One region of the Microbulbifer elongatus genome, then DNA from elsewhere that is predicted to be linked to it. Evidence: predicted binding sites of a transcription regulator. Region 1 holds the regulator's gene; each other region holds the start of a gene.
What was found. Region 1 encodes sigma-54, which starts transcription at its own class of promoters, with help from an activator protein. Its sites were predicted from a motif close to TGGCACANNNNTTGCNNT; they were not measured.
Positions count from the first base shown of each region.

Region 2: glnA (glutamate--ammonia ligase) is a predicted target of sigma-54. The motif match lies at 1,779-1,796, and genes of this name have one in related genera.
Region 3: LRR79_RS16715 (DUF1328 domain-containing protein) is a predicted target of sigma-54. The motif match lies at 1,365-1,382, and genes of this name have one in related genera.

Region 1 covers NZ_CP088953.1:1,835,315-1,838,556, reverse strand. The annotation lists gene lptB (LPS export ABC transporter ATP-binding protein) at 1-415, shown strand, start outside; gene LRR79_RS07530 (RNA polymerase factor sigma-54) at 646-2,109, shown strand; gene hpf (ribosome hibernation-promoting factor, HPF/YfiA family) at 2,319-2,612, shown strand; gene ptsN (PTS IIA-like nitrogen regulatory protein PtsN) at 2,668-3,129, shown strand.
Region 2 covers NZ_CP088953.1:953,768-957,009, reverse strand. The annotation lists gene LRR79_RS03960 (DUF4124 domain-containing protein) at 1-101, opposite strand, end outside; gene glnA (glutamate--ammonia ligase) at 312-1,715, opposite strand; gene thiI (tRNA uracil 4-sulfurtransferase ThiI) at 2,106-3,242, shown strand, end outside.
Region 3 covers NZ_CP088953.1:4,064,685-4,067,926, forward strand. The annotation lists gene LRR79_RS16710 (mechanosensitive ion channel family protein) at 1-907, opposite strand, end outside; gene LRR79_RS16715 (DUF1328 domain-containing protein) at 1,444-1,620, shown strand; gene LRR79_RS16720 (hypothetical protein) at 1,664-1,861, shown strand; gene LRR79_RS16725 (sigma-54 interaction domain-containing protein) at 1,932-3,242, opposite strand, start outside.

The DNA of each region.
Region 1 (3,242 bases):
GACCCGCAAGGATCTGAGTGGCAGCCAGCGCAAAGCGCAACTGGAGGCTCTGCTGGAAGAGTTCCACATCACCCACATCCGCGCGAGCCTTGGCATGGCCCTGTCGGGCGGCGAGCGCCGCCGCGTGGAAATTGCCCGCGCCCTGGCCACCAACCCGGCGTTCGTGCTTCTCGATGAACCCTTCGCGGGGGTGGACCCCATCTCCGTCAATGACATCAAACAGATCATCCGCCACCTGAAGGACCGCGGTATCGGCGTGCTGATCACCGACCACAACGTGCGGGAAACCCTGGATATCTGCGAGACCGCATTTATCGTCAGCGAAGGCCATATTATCGCCTCCGGCGCCCCCCGTGACGTTGCCGAGAACCAACAGGTGAAAGACGTCTACCTGGGACACGAGTTCACCATTTAACACTTTATGCGGAACAACTTCCCGGTTTCTGGCAATAGTGCGGACATAATTCACAGGAATTTCTCTGTGACCAAATACCCCGATTTTTTCGGCACACTTATTGCTTAACCGCTCCCTTGTCATATGCCCCGCCCCGGGGTAGTCTGCAGGAAATGAGCTTTACCCCGCCGACGAGAAGATAAAATTCTCCGTAGCGGATTCACGCCAGATTTTTCTGCCGGCATACCCCTATGAAGCAGTCACTCCAGTTAAAACTCGGCACCCAGCTGACGATGACGCCGCAGCTGCAGCAGGCCATCCGCCTTCTGCAGCTGTCGACGCTGGATTTACAGCAGGAAATCCAGTCTGCGCTCGACAGCAACCCCCTGCTGGAGTCCGATTTCGACGAGCACGCCGGTGAATCGCACCAGGATCAAAACACCCCCGCCGAGCGCAAGGAAGAAACGCCAGAACGCTCCACAGAGGCCCAGAGCGAATCCGCCGCCGAGGGTGACTGGAACAGTGATATCCCCGACGACCTGCCGGTAGACACCCGCTGGGATGACATATATTCCTCCGGTGGCAGCCACAGCGGCAGCGAAGGGGACGAGTATGCGCTGGAGCAGCGCAACGCGGTATCCGAGAGCCTCCAGGACCACCTGATGTGGCAGCTCAACCTCACCCCACTGACCATCGAAGACAAGTTGATCGGGGAAGCGCTGATCGACGCCATCGCCCCCAACGGCTCCCTGGATACCCCCATCGAAGAGCTGGCGGAATCCATGGAGCTCGAGATTGATGAAGTGATGGCGGTTCTCAAAACCATCCAGCAACTCGAGCCCGTAGGCTGTGGCGCGCGGGACCTGCGTGAAAGCCTGCTGCTGCAACTCCAGCAACTGCCGGAAGACACCCCCTGGCTGGTCCAGGCTGTCACCGTCGTGGGCCAGCATCTGGACCTGCTGGGCAAACGGGACTTCCGCCAGCTCAGCCGCCGCACACGCCTCAGCGAAGCCCAACTGGGTGAGGTCATGCGTCTCATCCAGACGCTTACCCCCTATCCCGGCGAGGCTTTCGGGGGCGAGGAGCCCCAGTACGTGGTGCCCGACGTGATCGTCAGCCGCAAGCAGGACCGCTGGGTAGTGGAACTCAACCCGGAGACCACCCCCAAGCTGCGCATCAACGACGCCTATGCGGCCATGATCAAGCGGGCGGACAACTCCAGTGAAAACAATTACCTGCGCGACAATCTGCAGGAAGCGCGCTGGTTTCTGAAGAGCCTGCAGAGCCGCCATGAAACGCTTCTGAAAGTGGCCAGCAGCATTGTGGAAAAACAGCAGGGCTTCTTCGAGCAGGGCCCCGAGGCCATGAAACCCATGGTACTGGCAAACATCGCCGAGACCATCGGTATGCACGAGTCCACCATTTCCCGGGTTACGACGCAGAAGTACATGCTCACTCCACGGGGCGTGTTCGAACTCAAATACTTTTTCTCCAGCCACGTCAGCACCGATTCCGGCGAAGATGCCTCGTCTACAGCCATCCGCGCCCTGATCCGCAAACTGATCGACGGCGAGCAGCCGCGCAAGCCGCTGTCTGACAACAAGATCACACAGGAGCTGGATGCCCAGGGTATCAAGGTCGCTCGTCGTACCGTCGCCAAATACCGTGAGTCCATGGGCATCCCCTCTTCCAGTGAGCGCAAGCGACTGGTTTAGCAGTCTGAGTCACAAAAGTGGCGTGCGCTCCGTCAATTTTCGCCCTATTCCTCCTCCCCCACACCGACGCAGCCGGGCTGCGATCATTTTCTGGGCAACCAATAGCCAGGCGGCGAGTGTATCCTTCCATTCTGACGCACTTCCTAGTAGGGTTGCCGCCCTGTGCGGGGGTGCGGCCAGATTGTGTTGTACCCGATGAGGAGAAATCCATGCAGATCAATATCAGTGGCCACCATGTAGACGTTACCCCGGCCATTCGCGATTACTGCCTGACCAAACTGGACAAGCTCTCCCGCCACAATGACCTGATCACCACAACGCAGGTTATCCTGTCCGTCGACAACCTGATGCGAAAAGCCGAAGCCCGTGTGCACGTAAACGGCAACAAGGATATTTTTGCCGATTCAGAGTCTGAAGATATGTACGCGGCGATCGATTCGCTCACGGACAAGCTCGACCGGCAGCTGCTGAAACACAAAGAGAAGTTACGCGGTCACCGCTAGACTCAAACCAACACGAGTCAACGGCTGATTCGCACCGCTAGATCATCTGTACGTTATGACATTGGAAGCATTACTCTCTCCCCGCCTGAGCCTTTGCCATCTGGCGGGGAGTAGCAAGAAGAAGCTGTTGCTCAATATCGCCCAGGCGATCTCGGAACAATACCCCGACCTGGATACGGACACGGTATTCAACCAGCTGGTAGCCCGGGAGCGCCTGGGATCGACGGGGATCGGTGAAGGTGTCGCCATTCCCCACTGCCGGCTACCTGGCTGTGAAAAACCCATCGGTGTTCTCTGCACCACCTCCCCTGCCGTGGATTTCGACGCAATCGACCGCCAGCCGGTGGATCTGCTGTTTGCCCTGCTGGTACCCGAGGACTCCGAACAGGAGCACCTGGATACTCTGGCGGAGATTGCCGCCCTGTTCAGCGACAGCCGCGTGCGCGAAAAACTGCGCGACGCAACCAGCAGCGATGAACTCTACGCGCTGGCCATAAACAGCGCCGCCGCGGCCTGATTTTTTGAGCTAACGCTCAATGGCGCGTATTTCATCCCCGCTTACGGGGGTGACTGATTTATACTGGCCGGACGAATAAACAGAGCCTGCTCAACCTGCAAGGAGCGCGAGTG
Region 2 (3,242 bases), 880 kb from region 1:
GCGCTGGATGCATCCTCATCCTGCTGAGCGGTCGCCGGCGCCGTCAGCAGAGCGAGCAGCAAGGGCAAACCTGTGAATAACCGGGTGGTCAGACTGATCATGGGCACTCCCGCAATCCTCTTCTCAACTTACCTGTCCATATAAGGCTAGTGTACTCCTGAAGCGCCTGATTGCGTAAAACCCGGCCACAAAAAAAGCCCACACCTTGCGATGCGGGCTTTCTCGTCATCTTTGCACCTTCTCAACGGCCCTTCCCAGGGAAGAAGCCGGCGGGGCGTAGAGATGATACCTGCTATTTGGCAGGACTTACATTAGCAAGAGTAGTAAAGGTCGAACTCAACCGGGTGAGTGGTCATGTTCACGCGCTGTACTTCTTCTTGCTTCAGCTCGATGTAAGCGTCGATAGCGTCGTCGGTGAATACGCCACCTTCGGTCAGGAAGGCGCGGTCCTGATCCAGTGCGTCCAGGGCCTGTTCCAGGCTGGAGGCAACGGTCGGGTACTCGGCCAACTCTTCCGCCGGCAGGTCGTACAGGTCTTTGTCGGCAGCATCGCCCGGGTGGATCTTGTCCTTCACACCGTCGAGGCCAGCCATCAGCATTGCGGCGAATACCAGGTACGGGTTGGCAGTGGGATCCGGGAAGCGCGCTTCGATACGCTTGCCCTTCGGGCTCGGCACGAACGGGATACGGATGGACGCAGAGCGGTTACGCGCAGAGTAGGCCAAGATAACCGGCGCTTCGAAGCCCGGAACCAGACGCTTGTAAGAGTTAGTGGAAGCATTGGCAAACGCGTTCAGAGCGCGCGCGTGCTTGATGATACCGCCAACATAGTACAGAGCAGTTTCAGACAGGCCAGCGTAGGCGTCGCCTGCGAACTGGTTGGTGCCGTCTTTGCTGAAGGACATGTGGATATGCATGCCAGAACCGTTATCACCTACCAGCGGCTTGGGCATGAAGGTGGCGGTCTTGCCGTAAGCATGGGCAACGTTGTGTACCGCGTACTTCAGGATCTGAACTTCGTCCGCCTTTTTGGTCAGGGTGTTGGCGCCAACGCCGATCTCACACTGGCCAGCGGTACCCACTTCGTGGTGGTGTACTTCGATATCCAGGCCCATGGCTTCCATAGCGGAACACATGGCGGCACGAACGTCGTGCAGGGAGTCGACCGGCGGAACCGGGAAGTAACCGCCCTTAACGCCCGGGCGGTGGCCCATGTTGCCTTCCGCGAAGGAGGCGCCGGAAGACCAGGCCGCTTCTTCGGAATTGATTTTGTAGAAGGCGCCGCCCATTTCGGCACCCCAGGTGATGTCGTCGAATACGAAGAACTCGGGCTCCGGACCGAACAGTGCGGTGTCACCGAAACCGGTGGACTTCAGGTATTCCTCGGCGCGCAGTGCGATGGAACGCGGGTCGCGCTCGTAGCCCTGGCCAGTGATCGGATCAACGATATTACAGCGGATGATCACGGTGGCTTCGTCGGTGAACGGATCCAGGAAGGAGGTCTCGTCGTCCGGCATCAGGATCATGTCGGACTCATTGATGCCCTTCCAGCCAGCGATGGAAGAACCATCGAACATCTTGCCTTCTTCGAAGAACTCGCCGTCAACTTCTTTGGCGGGAATGGAAACGTGTTGTTCCTTACCTTTGGTATCGGTGAAGCGCAGGTCTACCCATTTGGCTTCGCTCTCTTTGATCAGGTCGAGCGTCTTTGACATTACAGTCCTCCAAGAATGAAAAGTTATGTTCGCGCCGATTCGCTTTATCTTGTGGCAACAGTAAAAGCAAAGAGTGTGCCAAATTGGGGCAAACCGGTAACAAAGTGATTCGGGTCGTAAGAAATGGCCACCCGGGGGAGCAATCGGGTGCAAAACAACCAAACCCCACGGCTTTTTGAGCGCCAGCACTCCCTCTCGGATCACGATAGTCCCAATATTGGTGCTCTCAAACCTCTATTTGCACTATTTTGGGGCCGAAAAGTCACAGTAAGCACCAACTTGGTGCCACAAGCAAATTCCCGATAGCGAGTTTATAATTCGCCACCTTTTCCGGGAAGCCGACAAACGGGCTCCCGGCCTCCAATTCAACCGCGGTTCCGGCACACGTCTATGCACTTCGTCGTCAAGTTTTTCCCAGAGATCACCATCAAGAGCAACCCGGTGCGCAAGCGCATGTCGCGCCAGCTCGCCGATAACCTGCGCAAGCTGATGCGCCAGCTGGATGACCGTATCAAGGTGCAGAAAGACTGGGAGAAAATCGATGTGATCGCGCCAGATGCAGTATCCCACCTTTCCGACCGTATCGAAGAGGTACTGGCGCACACCCCGGGCATCGCCAACTTTGCCCGGGTACAACAGTTTCCCCTCGGTGATCTGGACGATATCTACCAGAAGACACTGGCCATCTGGGGACCACAGCTCGCGGGTAAAACCTTCTGCGTGCGGGTAAAGCGCACCGGCAAGCACGACTTCCAGTCCCTCGACGTAGAGCAGTACGTGGGCGGCGGCCTGAACCAGAACACCGACGCCGCCGGCGTCAAACTGAAAAACCCGGATATCACCGTAAAGCTGGAGATCCGCCACGACAAGCTCAATGTGATCGAACAACTGCACCAGGGCCTCGGCGGTTTCCCCCTGGGCACCCAGGACCCGGTGATCTCTCTGGTGTCCGGTGGCTTTGACTCCACCGTGGCCAGCTACCTCACCATCAAGCGCGGCATCCGCACCCACTTTCTGTTCTTCAACCTGGGCGGGCGCCAGCACGAGCTCGGGGTAAAGGAAGTGGCCTTCTACCTGTGGGACAAATACGGTTCCTCCCACCGGGTGCGCTTTGTCACCGTGCCGTTTGACGAAGTGGTCGCGGAAATACTGGAGAAAGTGGACGACTCCTATATGGGTGTGACGCTCAAGCGCATGATGTTGCGCGCGGGCTCCATCATTGCCAAGGAGCTGGAAGTGGATGCGCTGGTCACCGGCGAAGCCATCGCCCAGGTATCCAGCCAGACCCTGAAAAACCTGTCGGTGATCGACAGCGTCACCGATACCCTGGTACTTCGCCCGCTAATCACCTCGGACAAGACCGACATCATCCGTACCGCGCGCGAGATCGGCACCGAGGAATTTGCCGCAAATATGCCGGAATACTGCGGCGTGATCTCGGTAAAACCCACCACCCGCGCAAAAATGGAGAAAGTGGAGCACGAGGAATCCCGCTTTGACTTCACCGTTCTCGACCGCGCGGTGGGC
Region 3 (3,242 bases), 2.0 Mb from region 1:
CCACGTCGTCAACCTGTAGCAGATCTTCAATCAGAATGGTAAACCCGGTAAGGAAGTCCTTCACCAGGGTTTGCGCCCCGAAACCAATGGCGATACCCAGCACACCCGCACCGGCCAGTAAAGGCATCACGTCGATCCCGATTTCCGACAGCACAACCAACAGCGACAGCACCGTAAGAAAGAACAGCAGCGCATTGCGTACCAGCGGAATCAAGGTGCGCACCCGGGCCGTGACCGCCCCCTGATTTTTACCGGTAAAATGCTCGATGGCGCCGTTGATCAGTTCCCAGATACTACTGAAGACCAGTATTACCAGCAGAATGGAGAACACCACCTCGGCCGCTTTCACCAGGCTTTCATCGTCCACCACTACCCCAAAAGTCCGGTTAAACACCAGCGACAGGGTGTACAGGGCCAGCAGCCCGGCAATGGCGTATCCCGCCAGTATCTGCAGGCGGAAGTAACTTGAAAAACGGTGGTGGTGTAATCCGAGGGCCCGCCGTACCCGACCAAACCTGCGGTCGAAGCTGCGTGCAAGCCGGCGATTGCCCCACACAAACAGCGCAATCAATGCCAGCGCGCTGCCGGTCACGATCAGCTTGGCGGCGCTGTTGGCACTGATACCCAGGGTGTCCAGCAGTTCACCATACTTATCCACAAGGCGACTGGCGGTCTGCTCGGGTAAAAGTGCGTCGGCAATGGCCAAAGGGTTTTCTCCAGCCCGCTCACTTTCGGTCTTCTGCAGGGCCTTCAGACCCTTCAGGTTCTGAATAAACTGATCGCGTTGGTTCGGGTTCTCCAGCGTCTGGATCAGGCGCTCGATTTCTTCTGTCGACATCTCCGGGCTGGCGCTTGACGCAGCGCCGGTGTCACTGACCGCTGAGTTCAATACAGATGTGCTCTGCACTTCGGCGCCAGCAAGCGCCGGGGCAAGTATCAAGAACAGAAGCAGAGCGCTTCGCACAAACAGAGACACCGGGTCATTTATCCCGGTAACACTCTCCCCCCAAAAACGATTCGTACCTGATGACTCTCCCAAAGGAATAACCTCACTCCACAAAATACAGTACTCACAATGACGAATTTTTCTGGAGAGGTGCAAAGGAAGTGCCAACCGTTGCACGCCAGTCACTGTGATTGCGACTACCCGGTACACTCCCCTTCCAGGCAAAAAAATAGGTTTCCAAATGCGTTGCCATGAGCAATACATTCTTTCCGGGCGGGCATGTTTGAGCGGCGGCCGGACCTGAATCGGTAAAAATTTCACAAACACATGAAATAAATACCGGAATCCGTTTTACCGGGTACCGAATCAACACCCCCCATCGACGCCAAACCCAGTTGCCATGGGCTTTTCAGAAAATTGGCATGGGGTTTGCGATACCACTGTCGGAACTCATGACGAAACCCAAACTCGTTTTGCTGACACACGGAGACAGAAACATGCTTGGATGGTCGATCATCTTTCTTATTATCGCGCTGGTGGCGGCACTTTTCGGATTCACCGGCATTGCCAGTGCATCCGCGGGTATCGCCAAAGTCATCTTTTTTATCTTTATCGTATTGTGGCTGATCGCCGTGGTCGCAAACGCTATTCGCGGACGGGGCCCCAAGCCCTAACAGGCTGCGTATTAGAATCACTGACATCAACCAAGGAGAAACCATGAAGATTTTCAATAAAACGGTATATATCGCACTGGCCATCACTACCGCCATGGCACTGGCGGCCTGCAGCGAAGAAAAGGATGCAGAATCCATTGGTGAAACCATCGATGAAACCGTTACCGATACCGGCAATGCCATTGAGGACGCCTGTGAAGACGTGAAGGAAAACGCAAATGCGGAAGATACGGACTGCTAACCCACAGCATCGGGCATAAAAAAGGGAGTGCACTGCACTCCCTTTTTTATTGAAAAGAAACCTGAACCACCTACTCCGGATGGAATGAATCCGTTGCCGATTGCGGCGCACCATCACCGGTGGCCTTCTCGTATTTATCCAGTTTGTTGTACAGGGTTTTCACACTGATACCCAATTGCTCGGCTGTTTCCGTTTTGTTTCCGTCGTTCTGAGCCAGTGTGCGCTCAATGGCTGCCTGTTCCAGTACGTCCAGTGGTACACCGGCCGGCACCTGAGGTACTGTGGATGCCGAGTCCCGATCTGCCTCCATATCGCCGAGAATAATATGTTCGGGCTCGATGACATTCTCTGCCAGTATGAAAGCACGCTCTACACAGTATTTCAGTTCCCGCACATTCCCCGGCCACGGGTGCTGCTCCAACAACTGCAGAGCCGCGGCACTGAATGTTTTGGCCGCCTCCTCTTCACTATTGCGGTAGACCAGAAAATGTTGCGCCAGACCGGTAATATCACCGGCACGCTCGCGCAGAGGGGGAACCCGGACCGGGAATTGGCAAAGCCTGAAGTAAAGGTCTTCGCGAAAAATGCCCTCACAGACGGCAACTTCAGGGTCGCGGTTTGTCGCCGACACGATCCGCACGTTGGTATTGCGCAGCTGACTCCCTCCCAATGGTCGATACTCACCGGTCTCAAGTACCCGCAACAGCTTGACCTGATGCTCGAGGGACATTTCCGTCACCTCGTCGAGAAACAGCGTGCCGCCTTCCGCCTGGGCAAACAGCCCTTCGTGCGCCTTGTGCGCACCGGTAAAAGCGCCCTTGGTATGACCAAACAGTTCACTCTCCACCAGTTCGGGGCTCAAGGCGCCACAGTTTACCGCCACAAACGGCGCGCGCGAGCGATCGCTGGCCTGATGGAGCGTATTGGCCACCAGCTCTTTACCGACACCACTCTCACCCACCACCAGTACATTTGCCTCGGATGCCGCCACCTTGCGCAAGGTTCGGTAAAGCTTGCGCATGGGGCGTGCCGAACCAACCAGTAGACCGTACTGATCCAGCTGGCTACCGGTGGGCGTCGCTACCGGTTCCGATTCGACTTCCAGCTCCGCGGCAACCTCTGCGATCGCCTCACTGATTTCCTCTATGTCATACGGCGCTCGAAAATGAAACCCTCCGGAACGGGAGGTCGCCTTATCCAGTGCTTCATTGGGTGTTCCGTCGCTGAGGAGAAAGAATTCACACTCCGCCAACGCGGGGGACTCCGCCAGTGACCACAGTGCGTCAGAAGCGCAACCTGTGGCGTCTACAACCGCAAGGTCATAGCGATTCGCGAGCAGTGCGTCCAGCCACGCCCCGGCCTCGGAAAAATCCTCTGTCTG